One region of the Streptomyces sp. NPDC007808 genome, then DNA from elsewhere that is predicted to be linked to it. Evidence: riboswitches for the same ligand, from Rfam matches in the RefSeq annotation. Region 1 holds a riboswitch; the other holds the start of a gene.

Evidence for each region. A riboswitch is a leader RNA that binds a small molecule or an ion and turns the genes downstream of it on or off. The one in region 1 is predicted to bind glycine.
Region 2: another riboswitch for glycine. It lies ahead of gcvP (aminomethyl-transferring glycine dehydrogenase); the one in region 1 lies ahead of gcvT (glycine cleavage system aminomethyltransferase GcvT).

Annotation. Positions count from the first base shown of each region.
Region 1 covers NZ_JBIAEQ010000003.1:269,054-274,874, reverse strand. The annotation lists gene glyA (serine hydroxymethyltransferase) at 1-199, opposite strand, end outside; gene gcvH (glycine cleavage system protein GcvH) at 225-602, opposite strand; gene gcvT (glycine cleavage system aminomethyltransferase GcvT) at 747-1,865, opposite strand; glycine riboswitch at 2,027-2,125, opposite strand; gene ACFYNL_RS13005 (AAA family ATPase) at 2,346-3,014, shown strand; gene ACFYNL_RS13000 (enhanced serine sensitivity protein SseB) at 3,095-3,886, shown strand; gene ACFYNL_RS12995 (enhanced serine sensitivity protein SseB C-terminal domain-containing protein) at 4,051-4,851, shown strand; gene ACFYNL_RS12990 (ABC transporter permease) at 5,212-5,821, shown strand, end outside.
Region 2 covers NZ_JBIAEQ010000001.1:9,117-14,937, reverse strand. The annotation lists gene ACFYNL_RS00075 (molybdopterin-binding protein) at 1-7, shown strand, start outside; gene ACFYNL_RS00070 (molybdopterin-binding protein) at 97-516, shown strand; gene gcvP (aminomethyl-transferring glycine dehydrogenase) at 616-3,501, opposite strand; glycine riboswitch at 3,678-3,773, opposite strand; gene ACFYNL_RS00060 (PRC-barrel domain-containing protein) at 3,888-4,259, shown strand; gene ACFYNL_RS00055 (DNA polymerase IV) at 4,552-5,821, opposite strand, start outside.

The sequences.
Region 1 (5,821 bases):
AGCGCCGGCCGGGGTAGCCCTCGGCGTACTTGTTGGTCAGGACCGAGCCCTGGGCCTCCATGACCGCGATCGGCGCGAAGTTCTCGGAGGCGATCATCTCCAGGGTGGACTGCTGGCGCTCCAGCTCGGCGTCGAGCGCGGCGGCGACGGCCGGGTCGAGCTCGTGCAGGGGCGTGTTCAGAAGCGACTTGTCAGACATCTCAGTCATAAGGGGCTACGACTCCTCAGCCGGCGGTGTGGGCGTCGTACTCGTCGGCGGAGAGCAGGTCGGCCGGCTCCTCCGTGACGCGTACCTTGAACAGCCAGCCGCCCTCGAAGGGGGCGGAGTTCACCAGCGCCGGGTCGTTCACCACGTCCTCGTTGATCTCGGTGATCTCACCGGTGACCGGGGAGTACAGGTCCGACACCGACTTGGTCGACTCCAGCTCGCCGCAGGTGTCACCCGCGGTCACGGTCGAGCCGACCTCGGGGAGCTGGGCGTAGACGACATCGCCGAGCGCGTTCGCCGCGAACTCGGTGATGCCGACCGTCGCGACGCCGTCCTCGGCGGTCGACAGCCACTCGTGCTCCTTGCTGTAGCGCAGCTGCTGGGGGTTGCTCATGGCCTGAATTCTCCTGTACGCGCGGGAGGGATGCGGAATGGGGTGTGCTGGAAACCCGGATGAGCAGCGCAAACGTGCGCGAGGTCACGCACGGGTCGCTGTCGGTGACTGCTGTGCGGCCGGTCTCTGCTTCCGGCCAAGTGTCTACTTCTGCCGCTTGTAGAAGGGCAGCGCCACGACCTCGTACGGCTCATGGCTGCCGCGGATGTCCACGCCGACCCCGGCCGTACCCGGCGCCGAGTGGGCCGCGTCGACGTACGCCATCGCGATCGGCTTGCCCAGCGTGGGGGAGGGGGCGCCGGAGGTGACCTCGCCGACGACCTCGCCGCCGGCGACGACCGGGTACCCGGCCCGCGGCACCCGACGCCCCTCGGCGACCAGGCCGACGAGGACGCGCGGCGGGTTCTCCGCGGCACGGGAGGCGGCCCGCTCCAGGGCCTCGCGCCCCACGAAGTCGCCCTCCTTCTCGAACTTCACCACCCGGCCGAGCCCGGCGTCGAAGGGCGTGAGCGAGGTCGACAGCTCATGGCCGTACAGCGGCATGCCCGCTTCGAGGCGCAGCGTGTCCCGGCAGGACAGACCGCAGGGGACCAGGCCGACGCCCTCGCCCGCCTTGGTCAGTGCCTGCCACAGCTCGACGGCGTGCTCCGGCTTCACGAACAGCTCGAAGCCGTCCTCACCGGTGTAGCCGGTGCGGGCGATCAGGGCGGGCACGCCGGCGACGGTGCCGGGCAGTCCGGCGTAGTACTTCAGGCCGTCGAGGTCGGCGTCGGTCAGCGACTTCAGGATGCCGGGGGACTCGGGGCCCTGGACGGCGATGAGCGCGTACGCGTCCCGGTCGTCGCGGACCTCGGCGTCGAAGCCGGCCACCCGCTCGGTCAGCGCGTCCAGCACGATCTGGGCGTTGGAGGCGTTGGCGACGACCATGTACTCGCTCTCGGCGAGCCGGTAGACGATCAGGTCGTCGAGGATGCCGCCGTCGGCCCGGCAGATCATGGTGTAGCGGGCGCGGCCGACACCCACGGAGGCGATGTTGCCGACCAGGGCGTGGTTCAGGAAGGCGGCGGCCTGCGGACCGGTGACGGTGATCTCGCCCATGTGGGAGAGGTCGAAGATCCCGGCCTTCGTCCGCACGGCGATGTGCTCGTCGCGCTCGGAGCCGTAGCGCAGGGGCATGTCCCAGCCGGCGAAGTCGGTCATCGTCGCGCCGAGCGAGCGATGCAGGGCATCGAGCGCGGTGTGACGGAGTGGCGTACTGCTCACGGTCGGTCGTCTCCCAGATGCGTGAGGGCGAGGTCGGTCCTCCCCATCTGTCATCGGAACCTGAGAGGTTCGCCATGACCCGCGGGGGTCCATGGCTTGCACCTTGGGTGGGGCGGCGCCCGCCCTCGACGAGGGGGGTGCGGCCCGCTTTTCAGATGTGCCTCGCCCGCGCGGTAACGGGGCCTGAGAGATTCAAGGGAGGGACTTGCTCCTTCGGCGCCCCGGCGATGCACTGCCAGGGACTCTCCCGCGCGGATTCAAACGGCCGGTATGCAGTTGGCGCGGACATCATTGCACGCATCCCCGCACTGCGTCAGGGGGGTGGTTCACAGGGGCCGCGGCGAGTACACAGGCGTACACAGCACCCTGTAGCAGGCTTGTTGCTGTAAGAGGACTGAAACGAGAGACACCGGGCATTACCTTCTCTTTACACTCGACGGGGACGGGACTCGTGAACCGCCCCAGGGGAGGACGATCACGGTGGACAGGACGACGGCGTACGCCACGACCTCGGGCCTCGCGCTGCCGAAGCAGCCCACGACCTCGGCCCGGGGGGCGTGCGAGGCGCGCCCGGCCTCCGTGGTCCGCGATCTGCGGGAGCGCGCCGGCCACAGCCCGCACGCCCTGCTCTTCGCCCCCGAGGACCTCGTCGTGATCACGGGCCTGCCCGGCAGCGGCAAGTCCACGCTGATGCGGCGGACGGTGAAGGGCATCCGTATCGACTCCCAGGACGTCCGGGACCGCTGGGAGGCCCGGATGCCCGGCTTCCTCCCCTATGCCGTCTACCGCCCCCTGGTCCGCCTCGCGCACTACGCCGGACTGCGCCGCGCCCTGCGCTCCGGCGAGGGCGTCGTCGTGCACGACTGCGGCACCCAGGCCTGGGTGCGGGGCTGGCTGGCCCGGGAGGCCCGGCGGCGCGGCGGAACCCTGCACATGCTGCTGCTCGACGTCGCCCCGGACACGGCCCTTGAGGGCCAGCGCGAGCGGGGGCGGGGCGTCTCCCGCTACGCCTTCCTGCGTCACCGCACGGCTGCCGCGCGGCTGCTGCGCTCGGTCGAGAAGGGCCACCTGCCCCGGGGCTGCGGCGCGGCGGTGCTGATCGACCGGGAGGCGGCGGACACCTTGCGCAGGATCGCCTTCACCGGCTGACCGGCCGTATCCGTGCGCGGGCCGGCCACCGGCTAGCCTTTCGGTCCACAGACGAAAGTTCACAGCAGGCGGTCGGACAGATGGACATCCCAGCGGATCTCCCCGCGGACTTCCCGGCACAGACACACCTCCACCCGCACGGCGGCTGGCCCGGCAACGAGCTGGAGGAGGTGCTCTCGGCCTCCCTCGGGCTGCCCACGGCGGGCGGCCGGATCATCGAGGTGCTGGGCCGCAGCTTCGTCTGGGTGCCCCTGCCGGGCGGCGGCGGCCCGCACAGCGGCCCGCTCGACCTGCCCACGCTGGAGATCGGCGGCCAGGCCTACGTCCCGGTCTTCAGCTCCGAGGAGCAGTTCCGCCAGGTCGTCGGATCCCACATGTCCTTCGCCGTCGCCCCCGCCGTGGAGTTCGCCCGCGGTCTGCCCCCGCAGGTGGGAATCGCCGTCAACCCGGACGGCGTGGTCGGCGTCCCCCTGCCCCCGGCGGCGGTGGCCGAGCTGTGCCGGGCGGGCCGCACGCCCCTGGACGGCGTCGCCTCCGGAGGCCGCGTCAAGCTCTACGAGCCGGACTGGCAGGACGACCCGGTCGACTTCCTCGCGGCCGCCTCGGCCGAGTTCGCCGCCACCGGTGTGGTCACCACGGCCCGCCGCTGCCTGGCGACGATCGAGACGGCCACCCCGGTGATGTTCATAGGTGTCGAACTCGCCCACTGGGAGGGCGACCTGCGCGCGGCCCCCATGGACGCCGTCGCCCGCGCGCTGGGCCGCAGCCCGGTCCGGTGGCCGGTCAACCTGGTGCTGCTGGACGTGGCCCAGGACCCGGTGATCGACTGGATGCGCCGGCAGGTCCGCCCCTTCTACCAGCGGGACTTCTGAGCGCCGCGCAGGCGAGCGCCCCGGCGGGGCGCGGGGACCTGCGCGACCGGCCACGACGCACCCGCAGACGGCAGACCACATCAAGTCCCGAGCTCTCAACGGTTCTCCCGGTGGAGCGCCTAAGCTGGGCCCACAGCCAAAATTTCCCGAAGGGGCGGTAAAAGGTGAGCGCGAGCGGCACAACCTCGACCGGTCAGGTCGAGCACATGCTGCGCCAGGTGACCCCCGGGCGCTACGACGCCTACGAGGCCCTCCTGCGCGCGCTCGCGACGCCGTCCTCCGGCCAGGTCTGGATGCTGCTGTGGCACGGCCAGGCCGGCTCCCCGGACGCCCAGTACGGGAACATGGAGGTCGACGGCTACGGCTACGCCCCCTGCGTCACCTCCGCCCAGGAGTTGTCGGCCAGCGGCTGGAACCGCTCCTACGAAGTGGTCGACGGCGTCGACGTCGCCCGCACCCTCTACCCGGACCACTACGGCCTCTGGCTCAACCCGCACGCCCCGGGCGGCGGCGTCGGCATCCCGTGGCTCGACCTGCGCCGCATCGCCACCGGCCTGGACCGCCAGCCCGCCGGCCCGCTGCGGCTGTCGGAACCCGGCATCGAGATCCCGCAGTTCTACGCCCTGCTCGCGCAGAACGCCCACCGCACCCCGGCCGTGCGCGCGCTGCGCCGCGCCTGGGTGCAGCCGGCGCTCGGCGCCCCGTATCTCGCCATCGGTCTCGACGTGTACGACACCAGCCCGCAGGCCGTGGACTCGGTGCGCTCGATGATGTCGCAGTCGATCGGCGCGGTCCCCGACGGACTGCCCGTGTCGACCGTCGCGATGTCCGACGAGGACGACCCGGTCGCCCTGTGGATGCGCGCGAACACCCGACCGTTCTACGACCGCGAGGCGCACGCCGCCGCTCCCGCGCAGGCTCCGGCGTCCGGTTACGGCTACCCACCGGCGCAGGGCCGTTACTGATCACTCACGCGTTACCCTACTGATCGGTCGCAGGCCGATTCTCACAGGTCCGAAGGCTGGCGGACGGTGGTTTCGCAGGCAGATCTCCGCGCGTAGATGCGATCGGAAGGTCCCGGTCCGCCCGCATACGCCCCGACTGGCGCGCGTCCGGCGGGCGTGACCTTCTGTTCGGATAACGGAACTCCTCAGACAGCATCACGGTTGCGCATCCTTTCCCTGCCAGCTCTGGCGACTGATCGCCAAAGCGTTGAAGACTCCCCGCAAGACACGGGCCGGTCGGTCCCGTGCACGAGTGGAAGCAACCGCTACAGCGGCAGCCAGGGGGTCGGCAACAGCCGGCCGAGAGGGGTCAAGCGCAAAGTGACGGCACCGATCGAGACCACCGGATCGCAGGCCGAGGCCCAGCCCGAGGCCGTGCTCGCGGGGGTCGAGTCCAAGCAGATCGAGGGTCGGTCTCTGGGGCAGATCGCCTGGACCCGCTTCAAGAAGGACAAGGTGGCGGTCGCCGGAGGGATCATCGTGATCCTTCTGATCCTGCTGGCCGTGCTGTCGCGGCCCATCCAGGCGCTGTTCGGACTGGACCCGAACGCCCTGAACCAGGACCTGATCGACCCCAACACCTCGCTGCCCAAGGGTGACTTCGGCGGTATGAGCTGGGAGCACCCGCTCGGTGTCGAGCCGAAGTTCGGCCGCGACATCGCCACCCGCATCCTGGAGGGCTCCTGGGTCTCGCTGGTCGTCGCCTTCGGCGCCACGATCCTGTCCAACACGATCGGCGCGGTCCTCGGCGTGGTCGCCGGCTACTACGGCGGCCGGGTCGACACGATCATCAGCCGGCTGATGGACACCTTCCTGGCGTTCCCTCTCCTGCTGTTCGCCATCGCCATCTCGGCCACCCTGCAGGGCGGTGCCTTCGGGCTGGAGGGCCTGCCGCTGCACATCACGGTGCTGATCTTCGTCATCGGCTTCT
Region 2 (5,821 bases), on a different contig from region 1:
CGCGTGACCGCGCGGCCGACGCGCTTACGGTGGGGGCCTGAACCCAGAAAAAGCCCAAAGGCCCCATACCCACCCCCCTCTGTGAGGCGCACCCCCATGAGCCTGAGCATCCGCAACCAGCTCCCCGGCACCGTCACGGCCATCACCCCAGGCGAGGTCATGGCGACGGTCAAGGTCCGCCTCGCCGGCGGTCAGAACCTCACCGCGGCGATCACCCTGGAGGCCGTCGAAGACCTGGGCCTGGTCAAGGGCACGTCCGTGACCGCCCTTGTGAAGTCGACGGAGATCTCCCTGGCCACCGGCCCCATCGAGGGACTGTCCATCCGCAACCAGCTCCCCGGCACGGTGTCCGGCATCGCCACCGGCGGCGCCATGGCCTCGGTCAAGATCGCACTGGAGGGCGCGGCACTGACCGCGGCGATCACCAGGGACGCCACCACCGACCTCGCCCTGTCCCCCGGCGTCCCCGTCGTGGCGCTGATCAAGGCGACCGAGGTGGCCCTGGCAACGGCGTGAGCCCCGCCCGGCCGGAGTTCGGCCGAGACGGGGCTCACCCACACCACGTGGTCAGGACACCCTGCACAGCCCCATGACTGTGGGGTGCCCCGCGGGACGTCAGTCCTCGTACGCGTCCAGCGGCGGGCAGGAACAGACGAGGTTCCGGTCGCCGAACGCCTGGTCGATCCGGCGCACCGGCGGCCAGTACTTGTCGGCGACCGACACACCGGCCGGGAACACGGCCTCATCACGGCTGTACGCGTGCTCCCACTCGCCACCCAGCGCACCAGCCGTGTGCGGAGCGTTCCGCAGCGGGTTGTCGTCGGCGGTCCACTCCCCCGACCCGACCTTCTCGATCTCCGCACGGATGGCGATCATCGCGTCACAGAACCGGTCGAGCTCGGTCAGGTCCTCGGACTCGGTCGGCTCGATCATCAGCGTCCCAGCCACCGGGAACGACATCGTCGGCGCGTGGAAGCCGTAGTCGATGAGCCTCTTGGCGACGTCGTCGACGCTCACCCCGGTCGCCTTGGTCAACGGCCGCAGGTCGATGATGCACTCGTGCGCGACGAGATCGCCGGGCCCGGTGTAGAGCACCGGGTAGTGGGGCTCCAGTCGCCGGGCGATGTAGTTGGCGGACAGCACCGCCACCTGCGTGGCCCGCTTGAGGCCCTCGCCGCCCATGAGCCGGACGTACGCCCACGAGATCGGCAGGATCCCGGCGGAACCCCAGGGCGCGGCCGAGATCGGGCCCACACCCGTCTCGGGACCGGCCGCGGGCTGCAGCGGGTGGTTGGGGAGATACGGCGCCAGGTGCGACCGGACCGCCACGGGCCCGACGCCCGGACCGCCACCGCCGTGCGGGATGCAGAACGTCTTGTGGAGGTTCAGGTGCGACACGTCCCCGCCGAAGTGCCCCGGCTTGGCAAGCCCGACGAGGGCGTTGAGGTTCGCCCCGTCGACGTACACCTGTCCGCCGGCCTCGTGCACCTGAGCGCAGATGTCGGCGACGTGCTCCTCGAACACACCGTGCGTCGACGGGTACGTGATCATCAGCACCGACAGTTCGTCCCGGTGCTTGTCGATCTTCGCCCGCAGGTCCTCGACGTCGATCTCGCCGTCGTCGGCCGTCTTGACGACAACGACCTTCATGCCGGCCATGACGGCACTCGCGGCGTTCGTGCCGTGGGCGGACGACGGGATGAGGCAGACGGTCCGCTGCTCGTCACCGTTGGCGCGGTGGTACCCGCGTACGGCGAGCAGTCCGGCGAGTTCGCCCTGAGAGCCGGCGTTGGGCTGAAGCGACACCTTGTCGTAGCCGGTGACCTCGGCGAGACGTTCCTCCAGCTCCCGGATGAGCGTCAGATAGCCCTGCGCCTGCTCGGCGGGCGCGAAGGGGTGCAGCCGACCGAACTCCGGCCAGGTGACCGGCTCCATCTCGGTGGTCGCGTTGAGCTTCATGGTGCACGAGCCCAGCGGGATCATGCCGCGGTCCAGCGCGTAGTCACGGTCCGCGAGCCTGCGCAGGTAGCGCAGCATCGCCGTCTCGGAGCGGTACTGGTGGAAGACCGGGTGGGTGAGATACGCGTCGCTGCGCAGCAGCGAGCCCGGGAGCGTGTCCGCGCTCGCCGCGTCCAGCGCCTCGATGTCGCCCTCGACGCCGAACGCCGTCCACACGGCACCCAGCTGCACCCGTGAGGTGGTCTCGTCGCAGGCGATGGAGACATGGTCCGCGTCCACGAGGTGCAGGTTCACGCCGTTCTGCCGGGCGGCGGCGACGACCTCGGCGGCCTTCGACGGCACACGCACGGTGAGCGTGTCGAAGTACGAGCCGTGTACGACCTCGACGCCGCCCGCCGCGAGCCCCGCGGCGAGCACGGTGGCGTACCGATGAGTCCGCCGGGCGATGCCCTTCAGCCCCTCGGGCCCGTGGTAAACGGCGTACATCCCGGCCATCACGGCCAGCAGCACCTGAGCGGTACAGATGTTGCTGGTCGCCTTCTCCCGCCGGATGTGCTGCTCACGCGTCTGCAGGGCCAGGCGGTACGCCTTGTTCCCGTCCGCGTCCACGGAGACACCCACGAGCCGCCCGGGCAGGCTCCGTGCGAACTTCTCCTGTACGGCCATGTAGCCGGCGTGCGGCCCACCGAAGCCCATCGGCACACCGAACCGCTGGGTCGTGCCGACCGCGATGTCCGCCCCGAGCTCGCCGGGCGACTTCAGCAGCGTGAGCGCGAGCAGGTCGGCGGCGACAGTGACGAGGGCACCGAGCTCGTGCGCCTGGTCGATGACGGGCTTGATGTCCCGTACGGCACCGGAGGCGCCCGGGTACTGCAGGAGCACGCCGTTGATCTCGCGGCCGGCGATCTCGGCCGGAATGCCGTCGCTGAGGTCGGCGACCACGACCTCCACGCCGGTCGGCTCGGCACGGGTCTCGATCACGGCGATGGTCTGCGGCAGCACATCGGCGTCGACCAGGAAGAGCCCCTTCTTGTTCTTGCCCATCCGCCGGGACAGCGCCATGGCCTCGGCGGCGGCCGTTCCCTCGTCGAGCAGCGAGGCACCGGAGGTCGGCAGACCGGTGAGGTCGGCGACCACGGTCTGGAAGTTCAGCAGGGCCTCGAGCCGCCCCTGGGAGATCTCGGGCTGGTACGGCGTGTAGGCCGTGTACCAGGCAGGGTTCTCCATGACGTTGCGCAGGATGACCGGCGGGGTGAAGGTCCCGTAGTACCCGAGTCCGATCATCGAGCCCAGCACCTGGTTGCGGTCGGCGAGCGACCGCAGCTCGTCCAGCACCTCGGCCTCGGTGCGCGCCCCGGGCAGTTCGAGGGAGTCGGCGTTCTTGATCACGTCCGGCACCGCGGCGGCGGTGAGCTCGTCCAGCGAGCCGTACCCGACCTGCGCGAGCATCTTGGCCCGAGCCTCATGATCAGGGCCGATGTGACGCTGCTCGAAGGGGATTCCCTGTTCGAGCTCGGAGAGCGGAATGCGGTGGGCGGTCATTGCGGAGGCCTCCTGGTCTGACGCGACCTTCGAGGGGCACCACGGCACGGGTACCCGAACGGCCTCCCCCTCTGTCATCTCGACCTGAGAGCTTCACCGGGTCGCCACAAGGCTCCCGGCTTTCACCGTCGGTGAGAGCGGAAGCCGTCGACACCCGCCCTGCTTTCCAGAGTGACCTCGTCCGTGCGGTACGTGGGCCTGAGAGATTCCGGGGAGGATTTGCTCCTTCGGCGCCTCCGATGGTGTCTGGAGGACTCTCCCGCACGGGGTCAGCAGCCGTCTGCAAGCCTACCAGCGGGGTCAACGCACGTACCTTCGAGTGGCCACTCTCACCAAAGTGCCTTTTCGTAGTGCTTACGGATGAGTTGCGACCAAGTGGAGGGCCCGTGCAGACCGACATCGATCCGCGCAACCTGATCGGCCGCAAGGCCTTCGACCGCAACGGCACCAAGATCGGCACCATCGACGAGGTCTATCTCGACGACGCGACCGGAGTACCGGAGTGGGCGGCGATACGCACCGGCCTGTTCTCCCGGGACGCCTTCGTCCCCCTGGAGCCCAGTGAACTGGTCGAGGGCAGCCTTCGCGTCCCCTTCGACCGCGCCCTGATCAAGGACGCCCCCGACTTCGGTGTGGGCCGCCACCTCTCCCCGGAACAGGAACTCCAGCTCTACCACCACTACGGCCTGAACGTGGCCCCGCCGCCCTCCGTGCCGGACCGGGACTTCGGCAACCTGGCGGGCTCGGAGGACACCTGACCCCGCCCGCACCGCGAGTCCACGCCCGCACCCACAGCGGCCTCCCCCAGCCGACATCCCGTACCCCGGTCCACTCCACCGAGCCGTCCTCCTGCGCTTGGCCCGAGCAACCCTCGGTCGGCCATCCCACCGGCCCCGCGAGCTCCCCTGACCCACCGATCCTGTGGCCGGTCGTGCCGTCAGGGCAGCACGGGCCGCCACGGACGGCGCCCGCGGCAGCCGCACGAACGCCACACCCGCCCCGCCCAGGAGGACGGGTACGCCCTCACGGGTACGACCGGACCCCAGCGCCTCAGCACCCCTGACCCGGCACCACAGGTTCCACGCCCGCTGCCGCCCCCTCAGCCGGCGCTCCCCCGGGTCTTCGCGCCACCAGCGGCAACGGATCCGCCGATTCCAGCGCCGGATCATCGACCCGGAACGTCCGCACCCGCCCCGGCTCCGACTCGGGCGTCTCGAACCGCACGGTGACCCGCCCCAGCCCGCTCCCCTGCACCCACCCGTGTCCGAACTCGGCGTGCCGGACATCGTGCCCGGCAGCCCACCGCCGCTCCACGGGCGTCACCTCCCGCTCCTGCACGGTCTGCTCGGGCTCCCCCTCCTCGTCGGCGTGCTCCACCCGTACCCCGGCCGCCTGCGCGAAGAGATCCTCCTGCGTGTAGTCGGCGAGGCCGGTCACCCCGACACCCAGCAACCGCACGCCCCCCGTCGTGTCCACGGAGTCCAGCAGCCGCGCAGCGGCCTCCCGCACCACGGCGGGGTCATCCGTCGGTCCCCGCAGCGTCTCGGACCGGGTCAGGGTGGAGAAGTCGTACCGCCGTACCTTGAGCACGATCGTCCGACCGGACAACCCGGCCGCACGTAGTCGCCGCACACACCGGTCGGCCAGCCGCTGCACCTCCACACCCACCCGAACCCGGTCATGGATGTCCACGTCATACGTGTCCTCGACCGACACCGACTTGGCCTCCCGCTCAGCCACCACGGGCCGCTCGTCGTGCGCCAACGCCATGGCGTACAGGGCATGCCCATGGGCCTTGCCCAGCAGCCGAACGAGTTCGTCCTCCCCCGCCTCGGCGATCTCGTCCACCGTGTGGATTCCGGCCCGCCTCAGATGGTCACCTGTCGCAGGCCCCACCCCCGGCAACGTCCGCACCGGCATGGGCCCGAGCAACGCCCGTTCGGTCCCCGGCTCGATCACGACCAGCCCATCCGGCTTCGCCTCCTCCGAGGCGATCTTCGCCAGCATCTTGGACGCCGCCAGCCCCACCGACCCCGCGAGCCCGGTGACCGCGCGTATGTCGGCCCGCAGCTTCATCCCCACCAGCCGCGCCGACTCCTCGTCCCAGGCCGCTCCGCCGGCCTCCAGATCCACGAAGGCTTCGTCCAGACTCAACGGCTCCACCAGCGGCGACAGCTCCCGCAGCAGCTCCATCACCTGCTCGCTGATCTCGCGGTAGATCCCGAAGCGTGGCACGAGGTACGCCGCGTTCGGCGCCAGCCGGCGCGCCTGAGCCATGGGCATCGCCGAGTGCACCCCGAACACCCGGGCCTCATAGGAC